Thalassoglobus sp. JC818: one gene and its partner. The main gene of each other region encodes a partner of the protein of the gene in region 2 in a complex. Links are inferred from orthologs where the notes say so. Each region holds a gene or a part of one and is shown on either strand. Other genes may lie near its edges.

Region 1 (5,823 bases), on a different replicon or contig from region 2:
GTTCAATTGATTGACCCTAAACTCTCAACCGGATCAACCAGCCATCTGCGTTGGACTCACCTGCACACCCGGTGTCTGTGTCGCTGACACAGTCACAGAACGCATGTAAACACCCTTCGATGCCTGCGGCTTCAGTTGCTCAATCAACTTCAGCAGAGCATCAATGTTCTCAACAAGCTGATTGCTGTCGAAGGAAAGCTTCCCGACGAGGCAGTGAACATTCCCAGCGTCATCAACGCGGAATTCAACTTTTCCAGCTTTGTATTCTTTAACTGCGGTTGCGACATCCTGAGTCACAGTCCCCGCTTTTGGCGACGGCATCAAACCTCGCGGACCGAGCACACGACCGAGCGGTCCAACCACACCCATCATGTCTGGTGTTGCAATCGCAACATCGAAATCGAGCCAACCGCCAACGATCTTGTCAGCCAACTCTTTGCCACCAGCGTGATCCGCTCCCGCAGCGAGAGCTTTCTCAACATTCTGATCTTTACAGAAAACAAGAACTCGCTGAGACTTACCAATCCCGTGAGGCAAAACAATCGACCCACGCACGATTTGGTCGGCGTGTTTTGGATCGACACCCAGTCGAACGGCCAGCTCAACCGACTGATCCGACTTGCTTGGTTCAACACCTTTTGGAAGTTTTGATTCCAAACCCTTCAGTGCGTCAACTGCTTCAGAAACAGAAACCGCTCCCAGCCCAGAAAGAGCTTCTCGATACGCTCGTTGACGCTTCGACACTTTTGACATGACTGTACTCTTCTTTCGCTGCCTTCTGCAGACTGCTTCTAAACTGCTGACTTAGCTTAAAACCGACCAAGCACGCCAACGTAGTGCGACACACAACAAACTTGGAACTTCAGCCCGCAGACAACGAGCAACTCCGGGAAACTATCACCAACCTCTTCGCGACCTACTCACGAAGAACTGGCAACTAGTCGACGACTTGAATCCCCATACTTCGAGCAGTCCCTGCGATGATCCTCGCTGCATTATCGATATTCGACGCATTGAGATCGGCCAACTTCACCTGTGCAATCTCTTTGAGCTGCGCCTGTGTGACGGTCCCAACTTTGTCTTTCAAAGGATTCGAAGCTCCTTTGGCGACCTGAGCAGCTTGCTTCAGGAGAACAGCAGCCGGCGGGCTCTTGATAATAAAGGTGAACGAGCGATCATTGAACACTGAGATCACGACAGGGAGGGTTGTCCCCATCATCTCACGAGTCTGATCATTGAACTGCTGAACGAACTGCCCGATGTTGACACCGTGCGGTCCGAGAGCCGTACCCACAGGAGGAGCGGGAGTTGCCTGCCCACCTGTCACCTGAACCTTAATTTCCGCTACTAACTGCTTGGCCATTCCCAGCCTCATCCCTCATGACATCTAAGTCATTCAAAACCGTCATCGCCAATTAACCACACACTGAGTCACTCTGCGAGTCCAGAGCGGAGAGCCTTTCTGGCGAATCAGGCCTTCTCAACCTGCCAGTGTTCCAATTCGACCTCGGTTGGCCGACCGAAGATCTCAATAATCACTTTCACTTTGCCTGTCGCATCATCCATGCTGTCGATGACACCTTCGAACTCAGCGAAGGCACCTTCTTTGACCTTCACCTGATCACCGACAGTCACATCGAACTTCACAACAGGTCGAGGAGCTGCTTCCTTCTCCTCTTCCGCGGCAACATCCTGTCCCAACCAACGGCGTACCTCTTCATCTTCCATCGGAATCGGCTTGCCTGCCGCCCCGGTGAAGTCTCCCACGCCGCTTGTCGACCGCACGAGATGCCAACTTTCGTCGGTCATCTCCATCTCAATCATCATATAACCAGGCAGCAACTTCTGCTCACGAACGCGTCGTCCGCCACCTTTTGTCTCGACCACCTTTTCGGTCGGAATGAAGACTTCACCGAAGTGCTCTTCCATCCCTTCCATTTTGATTCGACGCAAAATCGAATCGCGAATGGATCGCTCCCGATTACTCTGCACCTTCAGCACAAACCATTTCCGTTCATTGCCGGAACCAGCCTGCTGTGCATCGTCAGAGTTCGTTTCTTCCTTATCCATGGCGAGCCACGCATCTTGATCGATCGCAGTGTGAAATTCAAGCGAACGAGTTGACAATTCTATTTTCGATTCACCCGACCGATTTGGAACAGGCGACACACCGGACGGCACTAATCAAGCGTGTCCAAATCGAGGAACCCGACAAGACCGAACAACTGTTGCCAGAGGAAGTCTGCGAGGTACAAATAAGCCCCCATTGCAAACATCACAACCAGCACAACAACCGTCGCACGCTTCAAGTAATCCCAGTCCGCCCAGGAAACTTTGTCGAGTTCTGCCTCAACTGAAATCAGAAAGTTGGCAAACGGTGGCCAGTTCACCAACCGATAAGCAAACCACAATCCAGCAATTCCGACCGTCAACGGGACGAACAACGCAACAGCTTGCGAAAATTCGGACAGAACTGTCACACGCAACCGCCAGGCGATTGCAACCATGACAATCCCGACAAAGGCTGCCGTCACCTGACGAACAACCCGTCCCTGATTTGGCTTAAACAGCCCTGGCACCAGGAAGTTGCCGAAAAATGTCGTTTCTGTCTTCGCTTTTGCCATCCTGGGCGATCCTTATTCACAAAAACACCACAACACAGAAGCGATCTCCCTGATCACTCACCGGTTGCGCCAAACTCCTGAAACGCTACTGATCGCAGGACACACACAGAACAGTTGGCACCAGCGACCACAATCAAACAAGCCGAAACTTAGCTTGACTGCGCACTCTAGAGGTTCGACAAAACCTCCGCAATCTTAAGACCGCCGACGCACTCTCTGGCAGAATAGTAAGGATCACCAGAGAGACTGAAACACGGGCGGAGAGACTTGAACTCCCAACCTGCGGATTTGGAATCCGCTGCTCTGCCAATTGAGCTACGCCCGTAAACCACGCTACTTTTTGCGAGATTCTTTGTGCAGAGTGTGCTTACGCAACTTTGGACAGAACTTCATCAGTTCTAGCCGCTCTGTTCCGCGCATCTCTTTGATGACGCGATAGTTACGCATTCCCGACTCTGTGCACTCAAGCCACACATATTCCCGGGCCATTTGCCACCTCCAAAAATCGCAGCGATCCGACGACTCGACCGAGGCGTCGGATGCTGACTCAAGAACTCTCTAGCTGATTCTACTCGAGGATCTTGGTGATCACACCAGATCCAACAGTCCGGCCACCTTCACGAATCGCGAAGCGGCTTCCGTCATCAAGAGCGACTGGCTTGATCAGCTCAACTTCGAGCTTCACGTTATCGCCAGGCATACACATTTCTGCGTCGCCCAGAAGCTTAACAGCTCCAGTCACGTCGGTTGTACGGAAGTAGAACTGTGGTCGGTAACCACTGAAGAATGGAGTCTTTCGACCACCTTCTTCTTTGCTCAAGACGTAGATCTCAGCTTCGAACTTCGTATGAGGATTGATGGTCTTCGGAGCAGCCAGAACTTGTCCGCGTTCAACATCTTCCTTACGAGTTCCGCGAAGAAGGATACCAACGTTGTCGCCAGCTTTTCCTTCGTCGAGAATCTTGCGGAACATCTCAACACCGGTGACGGTTGTTTCTTGAGTGTCACGCAGTCCGATGATCTGAACCTTTTCGCCAACTTTGACGATTCCGCGTTCAATACGACCGGTTACAACTGTTCCACGACCTTCGATCGAGAAAACGTCTTCGATCGCCATCAGGAACGGCTTATCAGCTTCACGAGCTGGTTCTGGAATGTCCGCATCGAGAGCGTTCATCAGCTCGCCGATACAAGCATTCTTGTCAGCGTTACCTGGATCATCGAGAGCTGGCTTCGCTGAACCACGCACGATTGTGACGTCGTCGCCTGGGAAGTCGTAAGTGTTCAGCAAATCGCGAACTTCCATCTCGACGAGCTCAAGAAGCTCTTCGTCGTCGACGAGGTCGCACTTGTTCAGGAACACGACGAGAGCAGGCACGTCCACCTGGCGAGCCAGCAGAATGTGCTCGCGAGTCTGTGGCATTGGGCCGTCCGCAGCCGAAACCACGAGAATCGCACCATCCATCTGAGCAGCACCTGTGATCATATTCTTGACATAATCCGCGTGACCTGGACAGTCGATGTGTGCGTAGTGACGGTTGTCTGATTCGTATTCAACGTGACTCACAGCAATAGTCACGGTTTTGGTTTCATCGCGAACCGTTCCGCCCTTAGCAACCTCAGAGTAATCAATCGCCTGAGCCAGCCCTTTTGTCGCCTGCACAGCCAGAATCGATGCTGTCAGAGTAGTTTTTCCGTGGTCGATGTGACCGATCGTCCCAACATTGACGTGCGGCTTTGTCCGTTGAAATGTTTCCTTCGCCATGACTAGCGCTCCAAAACTCCGTAAGTTCTCATAAGTGGTACCATGCGACCAACACAGTCGCGAAAGTCAGCTTCGACGCTTGCAGCACGCCTGACTACGTCGACACGGCAAAACCGGGTGGGTGCCGGTAAGCTGCTGGCGGGACTTGAACCCGCGACCTCGTCCTTACCAAGGACGCGCTCTACCAACTGAGCCACAGCAGCATAAACAAAAATCCGTGACGGCAAGCCGAAGCCCACCACTCACGGAAAAGAGCGGGTGAAGGGAATCGAACCCTCACCACCAGCTTGGAAGGCTGGAGCTCTACCATTGAGCTACACCCGCTGACTAGCAATCTGCTGGAATCATGAAAACCGAAGGGCACTCCTGTCAACTCACACAGCACTTCGCGTGTAAATCAGAAAGAAATTCCCACAGCCTGCACAATACGTCGCCGCGAACAATCCACTTCACAACAACAAACTGCCGAAATCCACGACAGCAAAAGCAACCGTATCAACGCCGCACCGCGACAAGACAAACTCGCACACAGCACGACAAACGCATCAAAAACATGGGGGCGGCAGGATTCGAACCTACGAAGGCTAAGCCATCAGATTTACAGTCTGACCCCGTTGGCCGCTTGGGTACACCCCCAAAAGTTTTATGCAAACCAGAGAACTTTCCGTCCCCTCTCTGCAAGAGCTAGCGGAGGGATTCGAACCCACAACCGCCGGTTTACAAAACCGGTGCTCTGCCGTTGAGCTACGCTAGCGGACGACCGGGTTGCAAGCCGCGAAGTATAGCGGTGACTCTTCCGCGTGCAAGGACTAATCTCATCAGTGCTTACGGAGTTCCGGCGAACCGCGATTTATAGCGAGGTCGTTGCGATGCTTCAAGCCGTCTTGCCACTTGAATTGCAAGCAATCATGAACATTTGAGAATCGCCAACCAGCCTCACTTTGAAAACGACAAAAATCGCCTGATCCATCAGCTCCGCGATGACTCTGCTCAGGAGAGATGGGAGCAGTAAACCGCTTTCGAAGTGCCTCCATTCAGCGACTGAACGAACAAGTTTGCAAGCCGATCATTGAAGAGACCGACGCAGTCACGAGAGGTTCGGGCTTTCTTCAGCGAGAAGCGCTTTCACTCCCAGCCCGTAAAACGTGTATTCAACATCGGCAGACTCATCCCAGGTCGCTGCGCGATATCCCCCGGTCGGAAATTCAAGTTGCGTTTCGAGAAGCTCACGTAACTCTGCCTGATTGAGCAATTCACCCAACCGGAGATCCTGAACGGTCAACAACCCAGTAAACGTCGACAAACTATCGGTAAACGGGACTCGAGAATTGGCCTGAAATCCGCCTTCATCGCCGCGAACATCCCGCAGAAACGCCCGCACGTCGTCGCAAATTTCATCGTCGACGGCATTCAGCTCCTGCAAAATTGCAACTG
Region 2 (5,452 bases):
TTACTGACGATCAAGTCAAACCGTGCATCATCCGGGATCGGCACGAAGAGATCTCCCTGAAGAAGTTCGACTCGGTCTTCAAGTTGATGCTTTGCAATGTTTCGGGCTGCTACCTTCGCCGTGTCCGCATTCAACTCAACGGTCGTCACTTTCGACCCAGGATGATTCTTGGCAATCGCGACGGAAATACACGCGCTGCCTGTGCATAGTTCAAGCACATTGGCCGTCGGCAGCGGTTTGAGAGTCTCAAGAGACGCGACAACTAGTGTTTCTGTGTCCGGTCGCGGGATGAAAACATGACGATCGACCTCGAAATCGAGGCTGAAAAACTCTCGATGATTGACGAGATAAGCAACCGGTTCCGCCGATGCGCGACGTTTCACCAGTGACCGCATGAGCGTTCGCTCCGCCTCAGTCAGCGGTTCATCGTATTGAGTATAAAGCTGAATGCGGGGACAGTTTTTCGCATGAGCAAGCAGGATTTCCGCATCCAGTCGCGGATGAGTGCTTCCCCGTTCGCGGAGGTACGGGATGGTCCATTCGAGGATACGTCTGACGGTCCAGGCATTTCCATCCGAACCAGCCGTCGTTTCAGTCTCCGCCACAACCCTCCTCCTCCATGACCCGTATCACGAACTCTCTGATGCCATTCTCGCGAACCCCATTTCGCACGTCTGACAGAAGAACTGTCACTTCTTCTTCAGCTTTTCCTGTCGATCAAATTCCAGCATCGCTTCGATCAACTCAGTCAGGTTCCCCTGCATAATCTGATCGAGTTTATAAAGAGTGAGGCCGATCCGGTGATCAGTGCATCGTCCGTCGGGAAAATTGTACGTTCGAATGCGGGAGCTTCGATCGCCGGTCCCGATCAAAGTTCGACGCTCTTCGGCGCGTTCCGCGTTCGCCTGTCGCTCCTTCTCTTCAAGAATACGACCACGCAAGACGCGCATCGCCTTGGCTTTGTTTTTGTGCTGACTCTTTTCGTCCTGGCACTTCACGACAATCCCGGTCGGAAGGTGCGTGATTCGGACGGCGCTTTCCGTCTTGTTGACCTTTTGACCGCCGGGACCGCCAGCTCGCATGGTGTCGATCTGGAGTTCGTCGTCTTTGATCTCTAACTCGACCTCGGAAACTTCCGGCAACACAGCGACCGTTGCAGCACTCGTGTGAATCCGCCCTTGAGTTTCCGTTTCGGGAACTCTCTGAACACGATGGCCACCACTCTCAAACTGCAGCTGATGAAACGCACCTTCCCCGGTGATCGAAAAGACAATTTCCTTGAAGCCGCCCATGTCTGAATGACTCGCTTCGATGAGTTCAAGCTTCCATCCCTGAACTTCAACATACCGCGAGTACATCTGGAACAGGTCGTTGGCGAACAGGGCTGCCTCTTCCCCACCTGTGCCTGCCCTGATTTCCATAATCAATCCGCCGCGGGTGATAGCGTCACCAGCAACGACGATTTCTTCGAGGCGTTCTTCAAGCTCTTCCAAGCTTCCTTGAAGCTCATCGAGTTCTGCCTGAGCGTATTCGCGAGACTCGCGATCCGTCTCAACTTCGAGCATTTCTTCAGCCGCGAGGATATCGGCCTTCAAGCGGCGATGTTCAAGCACTGCCTCGGCCACTTTCTTCAATCCGCCGTATTCTCGCTGAATCTCGACCATTAACGAAGGTTTTCCAAGCACCTCCGGATCCATCAGTTGCTTTTCAAGCTCCTGGAATCTTTCAAGCTTCGTTTCCAGACTTGGAAACATGACGTTCTCCTTGAATCCTGCTGTTGTCTACCAACGTCGTTGCGGCACCGAATTTTTCGTTCCCAAGCGGCGGTTGAGGTCGATCCTAAGGAAGTTTTGATCCTCCGAATTTCGCACCACCAAGTGAGCATCTCTTACTGATCTTTGAACGGAAAGAATGGCGTCAATCTGTCTCATTCGAAACATGCAGCGCTTGCTCATAGGCTTCGCTGCAAATCAGAGTTCGGATGCTCTAGAGAAAGGGGAGATCAGTCTAGGTCATGATGTCATGCAATCAGCAACGGGAAAAAGAATCGTCGGAGAACAAAAGAGGACGCTTCCGGAATCCGGCTGCGTCCTGAGAGATCATCGAACTCAATTGTTACTCGGCCGACTTTTTGCCCCAGCCATATTTCTTCTGGAACTTCTCGACGCGACCAGCGGAGTCGACGTACTTCATTTTTCCAGTGTAGAACGGGTGCGATGCAGCACTGATATCCACTGTCACGAGTGGATACTCATTGCCGTCTTCCCACTTGATCGTCTCTTTGGACGACATGGTCGATCGAGTCAGAAACTTGAAGTCCGCCCCGACATCATGGAACACGACGGGATGATAGTCTGGGTGAATGCCGTCTTTCATTGCCTTGTCATCACTTCTTGAGTTGAATGTTACAAGTGATCGAATTCAGTCTCGACCGATCAACCACCTTGAAGGTTGCACTCAACCGGTCTTCCGAACCTGTCACTGCACTAACGTTTTTGATCTCGTACGAACGACTGGAATCCCCGACCCCACGCTGATGCATCTCTACTCAGAAGCCATTTCATTTTGATGCGCGTGGAGAAAAGTGATGATTCACAGCGAACGTGATAAATTCGGCCGTTTCCCGCGATACGGTTTACAGTGCCATAGAATCAATGACAGGATGACCGCGGAAAGCTCGTTCTTCACCCGACAAATTTGCCGAATGAATTACGAATCGCGAATGATACCGCATTCTGTGTCGCTCGGCAATCGTGCCTGCGACCTAAGAATTCAACCGTAACTCCATGTGATGAAGCGACTTACAGGAAGCTTCACGAATCCTTTCGAGAAATTATAAAGCGTACGGTTGCTCGGATTCCTTATCGGCTCCGTAGGACTTGCGGAACGCTTCGATCTGCTGGGCGACCGATTCTGACGGTCCCACCATCTTCAGGAAGTAGTTTCCACCCGATTTCGAGGTCAGCATGACAGCGACCATTCGGTAGTCCGGAGTTGGAGTCGTGCGACGCAAAATCGGTGGACCATCTGGTTTCTTGTACGTTCCAGCCAGATCGACGAGGACGTATTTGCCCTGAGTCGAATCTCCCTGAACCGTGGTGACCTTGCGATCGCCAGCTTCAAACTGGTCAATCCATCTTCGCACGTTGTCGCTCACCGATCCTCCGAATGGAGGGAAAACGACAAACTCGATCGCATCTTGCCCGTCCTCAGCAGACGGAATTTCGAATTGCAAGAGACGCAGATTGTTGGAGGGTTGTTGATTTTTCCACGAAGCTGGAACGTTCAACTTCAGATCCTGAGCCTGTACCTCAACAGTTTTTTCACCTGCGGCAGGTTCGTCGGCAGAGACGATGGAGTTTGACAACTGAAAGACCGGCACACACAGGAGTCCGAGACAAATATGGAGAGCTCTCATTGGTTTTCTCGACAGGAGATTCAAAACATGGAATGTCTTCTCACTTCGATCCAATTCTGTGCATCCAACATTCAGTTTTCAATTGACTTCTCGTTTCTTTTGTCGAGAGAAGCGTTTCCTGCAATTCACAGCACGATGTCGTCGCTCCGTTTGAGATCGCCCCGGCCCGGCACTTGTGCATCCAACTCGCGAAGCGTGATATTGAGTTGAGGATGCACAAATTCAGGGTCAAGTTCGCAGAGCGGGCGCGAGAGAAACGGTCGCCCGGGGATATCTGGATCCGGAATCGTTAAGCCATCTTCAGTGATCACAGCGTCCCCGAAGAACGCGATGTCGAGATCGATCGTTCGTGGCCCATTCTTGTTCGACGGATCTCGAACTCTTCCAAGGTTTGATTCGATTGTCCGCAGTACTTGAAATTTGAGATCGCGGGCAGACAGGTTCGTTTCAACGAGAACGGCCGCATTCGCGAATGCTGCCTGGTCAAGAAAACCGACCGGTGAGGAAATCCAGACTGAAGAGACCCTGACCACCTTGGCGAAATGCCTCAGCTGCCGAACCGCAGCTGGCAAGTTTTCCTCGGGTGAGATGTTGGAACCGAGAGTCACGAAGACCCGATAAATTGGATTAACGTCCGGGAGGTCGTTCATCAGCTTGGTCGATCTTTTTGACAACGCTCGATTGTGACCCCAACGGAGCGAGAGAAGCGTAATGCTCCCGGCTTTTCTACAGTCACCCAAACGCGTTGGACGCGGGAGTCCGACAAGCTGATCCAGGCAATTTCAGCGGCCAGTTTTTCGACGAGCAGAAAACTCGACTTCTCGGTGAAATGCAACACCTGTTTACATATGGTCTTGTAATTGACAGCATCATTCATGCTGTCCGATTCGCCGGCAGCCCGTAAATCGACTTCGAACTTCAAGTTGATGAGAACGTCCTGACGTTTCTCACGCTCTTCCGCATTCACACCAATAATTGTGCGTACGAGCAAGTCTTTGATCTCAATATAATCCGCCATCTTCCGCCTCTCTCGAACGCAATGGGAGGAAACTTCCCCCTAACCTTCACTACGCCAGTATTTTGACCACACCTCAATCAACGACATCCCCAAATCGCCAGATTCTCGATTTCGGTGACTCAATTCAAAACAGTGAGTTGTTGCCCGCCGGTGACATGCAAAATCTCTCCCGTAATAAAGTCTGACTGAAGCAGAAATAGAACCGATTCCGCGATCATCCGTGGATCGCCAGTCTGATTCAGCGGATTAAGCCTGGCTTTCGCCTGGAAGTCGCTTTCCGATTCCCCCGGAGCTGGCAAGATTGCCCCGGGCGCCACTCCATTCACCCTGACAGATGGCCCGAGTTCTTGAGCCAGGATCTTGGTTTGTGCCACCAAGGCTGCCTTGGACATCGTGTACGCACAATGACCAGCAACGGGTGTTGTTCCTCGCCAATCGATGAGATTCACAACGGCAGCTGTCCCGTTTTCTAAATTGTTCACCAATTCCTGAGTCAAGAAAAACGGAGAACGCAAGTTAATGTTCGAGTGCCGATCCCAAGACTCGACAGTGGTTGAAGCAAGAGTCCCCGACTCGAAAATCGCGGCACAGTTTACGAGAAGCGTGATTTCTCCGAGTGCTGATCGAGCTGCTGAGACAATTGCCCGGGAAGCTTCCACAGGATGTTGCAGGTCTGCGGAAACTTTCATCGCCTGAACGCCGAGAGCAGTGAACTCGTCGACCGCTGCCTGAGCTTCACCTTCGGAAGATCCGTAGTGCACGCAGACATTCACGCCAGCTTTGGCCAGTGAACGTCCGATTTCTCTGCCGATTCGAACCGCTCCGCCCGTGACAATTGCATTTCTGCCTGACAGAATCATTGTTTCCCGATCTCAATAGTCACGCTGAACACTCCGCAGCAATCATTGAACACTTAAGCCCGAAGCACGGTTCGGGTTCACACTCAATTGGCGAGTCGGTCAATTCTAGAAGGAAACGTCGATTCTGCGAGTCGACATCTTGTTCGATGCGACCGA

Evidence for each region. The genes of interacting proteins can lie anywhere in the genome.
Region 1: AB1L42_RS17405 (region 2) and rpmG share a complex: the UniProt entries of both Bacillus subtilis proteins name them as parts of the 50S ribosomal subunit. The link is inferred for Thalassoglobus sp. JC818 from one-to-one orthologs.

Annotation. Positions count from the first base shown.
Region 1 is NZ_JBFEFI010000004.1:542,509-548,331, forward strand. Bases 1,536-4,269 are described here. They hold rpmG (50S ribosomal protein L33), read right to left. Parts: upstream 3,114-4,269; coding sequence 2,958-3,113; downstream 1,536-2,957. Other genes in these bases: nusG (transcription termination/antitermination protein NusG), read right to left, coding at 1,536-2,127; secE (preprotein translocase subunit SecE), read right to left, coding at 2,181-2,624; tuf (elongation factor Tu), read right to left, coding at 3,193-4,269. Also shown: rplA (50S ribosomal protein L1), read right to left, coding at 34-753; rplK (50S ribosomal protein L11), read right to left, coding at 938-1,363; more of nusG, read right to left, coding at 1,471-1,535; more of tuf, read right to left, coding at 4,270-4,389; AB1L42_RS13235 (prenyltransferase/squalene oxidase repeat-containing protein), read right to left, coding at 5,477-5,823.
Region 2 is NZ_JBFEFI010000006.1:350,492-355,943, forward strand. Bases 747-3,614 are described here. They hold AB1L42_RS17405 (type B 50S ribosomal protein L31), read right to left. Parts: upstream 2,377-3,614; coding sequence 2,116-2,376; downstream 747-2,115. Other genes in these bases: prfA (peptide chain release factor 1), read right to left, coding at 747-1,754; AB1L42_RS17410 (hypothetical protein), read right to left, coding at 2,834-3,418; folK (2-amino-4-hydroxy-6-hydroxymethyldihydropteridine diphosphokinase), read right to left, coding at 3,544-3,614. In the rest of the region: prmC (peptide chain release factor N(5)-glutamine methyltransferase), read right to left, coding at 1-605; more of prfA, read right to left, coding at 690-746; more of folK, read right to left, coding at 3,615-4,068; folB (dihydroneopterin aldolase), read right to left, coding at 4,068-4,436; AB1L42_RS17425 (SDR family oxidoreductase), read right to left, coding at 4,556-5,296. UniProt on the Bacillus subtilis protein: While neither of the L31 paralogs is essential, this protein does not seem to function as the main L31 protein.